DNA from 2 places in the Vibrio ostreae genome. Region 1 is predicted to be linked to the other one. Evidence: predicted binding sites of a transcription regulator. Region 1 holds the regulator's gene; the other holds the start of a gene.
What was found. The regulator MetJ, encoded in region 1, represses methionine synthesis genes. The targets are predictions, from matches to a motif close to TTAGACNTNTANANGTCTAA.
Positions count from the first base shown of each region.

Region 2: the regulator MetJ is predicted to act here: its motif matches at 1,649-1,668, upstream of metK (methionine adenosyltransferase).

Region 1 covers NZ_CP076643.1:2,995,407-2,998,699, reverse strand. Annotated here, with positions in the region: gene rpmE (50S ribosomal protein L31) at 1-193, shown strand, start outside; gene KNV97_RS19920 (malic enzyme-like NAD(P)-binding protein) at 430-1,707, shown strand; gene metJ (met regulon transcriptional regulator MetJ) at 1,861-2,178, opposite strand; gene KNV97_RS19910 (O-succinylhomoserine (thiol)-lyase) at 2,507-3,293, shown strand, end outside.
Region 2 covers NZ_CP076643.1:2,304,185-2,307,477, reverse strand. Annotated here, with positions in the region: gene KNV97_RS16640 (DUF2189 domain-containing protein) at 1-13, opposite strand, end outside; gene metK (methionine adenosyltransferase) at 418-1,572, opposite strand; gene tkt (transketolase) at 1,951-3,293, shown strand, end outside.

The DNA.
Region 1 (3,293 bases):
CAAAGAAGTAAATGCAAGCTGCTCTTGCGGCAACACTTTCGTTTTCAAATCTACTCTAGGTAAAGAAGAAATGCACCTGGACGTATGTGACAAGTGCCACCCATTCTACACTGGTAAGCAACGTGTTGTTGACACTGGCGGCCGTGTTGATCGCTTCAACAAGCGTTTCGGCGCACTGTCAAGCAAGAAGTAATTTTTACTTTACGCGAAGATTTCAAAAAGGACGCTACGGCGTCCTTTTTTGATGCCTGCCATCTGCCCGTCCCCCCGCTCTACGACTAAAGTCTACCCTGATCACAAAACAGCTGGTCTTATCAGCCAAAAACTCACGCATTTTGTACGATTATACAGCACCCCTGCCTAGTCACTATTTCAGGCATCAACTAAAATGTGCGCCCCTTTTCCAAAAATAATAAGAGAACCTCCCCTATGTCCGACGACAATCGTCAACAATTAAGCGCGGAAGAAGCCTTCCGCCAACGTGCTCTGGATTACCACGCGCAGCCGACCCCGGGTAAAATCGCGGTCTCGATCACCAAACCGGCTGACTCAGCCACTGATCTGGCGTTAGCTTACAGCCCGGGCGTGGCAGAACCGGTACGTGAAATCGCTCAGAATGTCGATAACGTTTACAAATACACCGCCAAAGGCAACACAGTGGCGGTGATCTCAAACGGTACCGCAATCCTTGGCCTGGGTAACCTGGGGCCAATGGCCTCTAAACCGGTCATGGAAGGTAAAGCGCTGCTGTTCAAACGTTTTGCCGGCCTCGACTCCATTGATATTGAAGTAAAACACCGCACCATCGATGAGTTTATCGACACCGTCGCTAACATCGCTGACACCTTTGGCGGTATCAACCTGGAAGACATCAAAGCGCCGGACTGTTTTGAGATCGAGCGTCGCCTGATTGAACGTTGTGACGTGCCAGTGTTCCACGATGACCAGCACGGCACGGCGATCGTGACCGCAGCAGGCATGCTGAACGCGATTGAACTGCAAGGCAAAGAACTGTCTGAGTGTGTGATTGTCTGTCTGGGTGCGGGTGCCGCAGCGGTAGCGTGTATGGAACTGCTGATTAAGTGCGGTGCGATGCGTGAGAAGATTTACATGCTCGACCGTAAAGGTGTCATCCACACCCGTCGTGACGATCTGAACCAGTACAAGCAACTGTTTGCCAACAACACCGACAAACGCACCCTGGAAGATGTGATTGCCGGCGCGGATCTGTTCCTGGGTGTATCAGGCCCGAACCTGCTGTCCGCCGACGCGCTGAAGCTGATGGCTGACAAGCCTGTGGTGTTCGCCTGCTCTAACCCGGATCCGGAAATCAAACCTGAGCTGGCTCACGCGGTGCGTGACGACCTGATCATGGGCACCGGACGCAGTGACTACCCGAACCAGGTCAACAACGTGCTGTGTTTCCCGTTCATCTTCCGCGGCGCGCTGGATGTACGTGCCAGCGAAATCAATGATGAGATGAAACTGGCGGCGGTCGAAGCGATTCGTCAACTGGCGAAAGAAGAGGTGCCGGCAGCCGTACTACAAGCCGCAGGCAGTGACAGCCTGACCTACGGTCATCAATACATTATTCCTAAGCCCATGGATCCACGCCTGCTGCCCCGCGTGGCTAAGGCAGTCGCACAAGCTGCGGTTGACTCTGGTGTCGCACGGATCGAGATGCCGCATAACTATATGCAAGATTAGTAAGCAGCATGCCGGATAAACACTCCGGTGACGGAAGCGTTGATCCTTGCGGGTTAACAATGCCCTGATGCTTAAAAATGATCTGAGAGCTAACAATGCAAAAACCCTGGTCAGTAACCAGGGTTTTTTTATGCTGATGCGGTGCACAGCGACTTAGTCGTCGTATGCCTCAAACTCGATACCCATCGCCGTCATCAGCGCTTTGGCCTCGGTCGGAATATCATCCGGACGGTCTTTACGCAGGTCTTCGTCGGTTGGCAGCGGCTGACCGGTGTAAGCATGCAGAAACGCTTCACACAGCAGTTCACTGTTAGTGGCATGACGTAAATTATTGATCTGTCGACGAGTACGTTCATCCGTCAGCACTTTAAGTACCTTAAGCGGAATCGAGACAGTGATCTTTTTGACCTGCTCGTTCTTCTTCCCATGTTCCGCGTACGGGCTAATATATTCGCCGTTCCAGTCTGCCATTGCGCACCTTCGTAAATTTGAATTCGAGTTGAGTTTTTCAAAGACCTCAATTTTAGCGGGATTTACTGCCATAAGCAAAGACATATAGACGTCTAGAAGTGTTGACGTCTTCTTTTTTGAGCAGTAAAGTGTGATGTTATTCACCGGAGTGAACATTTGCTTCACCGCTCACCCCGGAATTGGATTTACACATCGCCCGGAATTGTTTGAAATCCCAATAGCAGCTATGCCAATGCTTACCATTGCCCGCTCTGTAGCCCGATTCGCTCGGTGACAGAGCTCAGGGAATCAACCATTCAGGAAACACCAGACAGGAAAGGAAACGCTCATGACCAATCGCAAGCCAGCCACCATCGCGGTTCGCACCGGTATTGAATCTGACACCCAGTACCACGCCGTTGTTCCACCCATTTATCTCTCAACCAACTATGGCTTTCCTGCATTTGGTGAAGTGCCAAAATACGACTACACCCGCTCCGGCAACCCGAACCGTGGCCTGCTAGAACAAGCCCTGTCTGAACTGGAATCCGGTGCGGATGCCGTGGTCACCAACTGCGGCACATCAGCACTGAACCTGTGGGTCTCGGCATTCCTGTCGCCGGGCGAAATCATTATCGCACCACATGACTGCTATGGCGGTACTTACCGTCTGTTCAACACCCGCGCCAAGAAAGGCGATTTCAAAGTGCTGTTTGTTGACCAGTCTGACGACGCGGCAATGGCCGCAGCTTTTGCCCAGAAGCCAAAGCTGGTGCTGCTGGAAACGCCGTCTAACCCGCTGGTACGAGTGGTGGATATTGAGAAAATCTGTCAGCAGGCGCAAGCGGTCGGTGCTCTGGTAGCGGTCGACAATACCTTTTTGACCCCTGTGTACCAAAAGCCTCTGCTGCTTGGTGCCGACTTCGTGGTGCACTCGACCACTAAATACCTCAATGGTCACTCGGATGTGATTGGCGGTGTGATCATCAGTAAAGACGCCGAACACGCCACCGAGCTGGCATGGTGGGGTAACTGCATCGGCGCCACCGGCACGCCGTTTGACAGCTACATGACTTTGCGTGGCCTGCGCACCCTGGGGGCCCGTATGCGCGTGCATGAAGAGAGCTCGCAGCAAA
Region 2 (3,293 bases), 690 kb from region 1:
CCGTACGAGGCATAAATCCTCCCTGATCGATTAGGCACAGCAGTGGGATAAGGAACGCAGCCAGCGGGGTGCCTTGCAAGAGCGTGGTGTCTTGAAGAGGAAAGTCCCCCGGGCAGCGCAGTATCAATTCTATCGGTATTCATTATTTCGTCTGTTGGTATGAACGATTGCGTCTGTTGGTGTTAACTATTCAGTCTGTTCGTATTAACTATTGCTGACGTGCAGCAAAAACACAAATAAACGAATAAAATTTAACCAGGCAATAGCAGATTGAAAGCACTGATAGGCAGCGAGCTAAGCGGGCAAGTAAGCGGGCAAGAAAGAGGGGGAATAAAAAAGCCCTGGCGCGATGGCAAGGGCTTTGAAATGTGGCGCTTTATGATGTGCGCTGGCTGAACTTATGTCCGTTGAAAGAACTTATTTCAGACCCGCGAAGTCACGCAGTTCAGCGGCTTTGTCAGTGGCTTCCCAAGGGAACTCTTCGCGGCCGAAGTGACCGTATGCTGCGGTCTTCTTGTAGATAGGTTGCAGCAGGTTCAGCATCTCTTGCAGACCGTACGGACGCAGATCGAAGAACTGACGTACCGCTTCAATGATGATGTCGTGTGAGACTTTTTCAGTACCGAACGTTTCCACCATGATTGAGGTTGGATCCGCAACACCGATAGCGTAAGACAGCTGGATCTCACAGCGGTCAGCCATACCGGCAGCAACAATGTTTTTCGCTACGTAACGCGCGGCGTACGCTGCACTGCGGTCTACTTTTGATGGATCTTTACCAGAGAATGCACCACCACCGTGACGTGCTGCGCCGCCGTAAGTATCAACGATGATCTTACGACCGGTCAGGCCACAGTCACCCATAGGACCACCGATAACGAAACGGCCGGTTGGGTTGATGAAGAATTTTGTCTCTTTGTTCAGCCATTCAGCTGGCAGAACCGGCTTAATGATCTCTTCCATCACCGCTTCACGCAGATCCGGGGTAGAGATTGAATCACAGTGTTGCGTTGACAGAACCACCGCGTCGATACCGACGATCTTGCCCTGGTCGTACTGGAAAGTGACCTGAGATTTTGCATCCGGACGCAACCACGGCAGGGTGCCGTTCTTACGCACTTTCGCCTGACGCTCAACCAGACGGTGAGAGTATGTAATTGGTGCAGGCATCAGCACGTCAGTTTCGTTACATGCATAACCGAACATGATGCCCTGGTCGCCGGCGCCCTGTTCTTTAGGGTCAGATTTGTCGACGCCCTGGTTGATGTCTGGAGACTGTTTACCGATGGTGTTCAGTACCGCACAAGAGTCCGCATCGAAACCCATGTCTGAGTGGGTGTAGCCAATTTCACGTACGGTTTCACGCGTCAGCTCTTCGATATCAACCCAAGCTGAAGTGGTGATTTCACCACCGACCATAACCATGCCGGTTTTCACGTAAGTTTCACAAGCAACACGTGCTTTTGGATCTTGTTCCAAAATGGCATCTAAAACCGCATCAGAGATTTGGTCTGCGATTTTATCCGGATGGCCTTCTGATACTGATTCAGAAGTAAACAGGTGCTTAGCCATGATTGCTCCAATTCTATAATCAAAAGAGCAGTGCGCCGTGGTCACTGCTCTGTAAAATCGTTCATTATGTAGGCGTTTCTACATCTAGACGTCTATTCTAGTTTTGAATGCTTAAATTACAAGCTCTTTTTTTGAATGATTGCTAACCAAACGTTTGCTTATCGGCAGGACTTTTGCAGGCTTTGTGCATCAATATGTCGTAAAGCATTGCAAAATTGGAACAAAGCGCCAGCAAAAGGTTTGCAGTGCCGATCCGGCTTTGCGACAATATCGGCCAATTTTCTCCCCGATTGACCTCAACGTCACGCCCTGAAAGCGGCTTGGTGAGGTCAATTGGCGACCGACGGATATTTTTCGCATATTGCTTTAGGAGCTGACATGTCTTCCCGTAAACAACTGGCTAACGCAATCCGCGCGCTGAGCATGGATGGTGTACAACAGGCTAACTCTGGTCACCCAGGCGCCCCGATGGGGATGGCTGACATCGCTGAAGTGCTGTGGCGCAGTCACCTGAACCACAACCCGCAAAACCCGAACTGGGCTGACCGTGACCGCTTCGTGCTGTCCAATGGCCACGGCTCTATGCTGATCTACTCTCTGCTGCACCTGAGTGGCTACGAGCTGTCAATCGACGACCTGAAAAACTTCCGTCAGCTGCACTCGAAAACCCCGGGTCACCCTGAATACGGTTACGCACCAGGCATCGAGACCACCACAGGTCCGCTGGGTCAGGGTATCACTAACGCCGTGGGTATGGCGATTGCGGAAAAAGCGCTGGCCGCGCAGTTCAATAAAGAAGGTCACGACATCGTTGACCACTTTACTTATGCATTCCTGGGCGACGGCTGTCTGATGGAAGGCATCTCGCACGAAGCATGTTCTCTGGCCGGTACGCTCGGTCTGGGCAAACTGATTGCCTTCTGGGATGACAACGGCATCTCTATCGACGGTCACGTTGAAGGCTGGTTCTCTGACGATACGCCAAAACGTTTCGAAGCTTACGGCTGGCACGTTATCCCGGCAGTAGACGGTCACGATCCAGAAGCGATTAATGCAGCTATCGAAGCCGCACAGGCGGAAACCGGTCGTCCGACCCTGATCTGTACCAAGACCATCATCGGTTTTGGTTCACCAAACAAAGCGGGCTCACACGACTGTCACGGCGCTCCGCTGGGCGCAGACGAAATCAAAGCTGCGCGTGAATTCCTCGGTTGGGAATACGGCGCGTTTGAAATCCCGGCCGATATCTACGCCGAGTGGGATGCCAAAGAAGCCGGTGCAGCCAAAGAAGCCGCCTGGAATGAAAAATTTGCAGCCTACGCTGAGGCTTACCCGGCCGAAGCGGCGGAATACCAGCGCCGCATGGCCGGTGATCTGCCGGCTGACTGGGAACAAGTGACCAGCGCAGTGATTGCTGATCTGCAAGCCAATCCGGCCAACATTGCGTCACGTAAAGCGTCCCAAAACGCGCTGGAAGCGTTCGGTAAGATCCTGCCTGAATTCATGGGCGGCTCAGCCGACCTGGCTCCGTCTAACCTGACCATGTGGTCTGGCTCTAAGTCGCTGACTCACGAAGATTTCGCCGGAAACTACATCCACTATGGTGTACGTGAATTCGGTATGACCGCCATCATCAACGGTATTGCCCTGCACGGTGGTTTCGTGCCTTACGGCGCGACTTTCCTGATGTTCATGGAATACGCACGTAACGCGATGCGTAT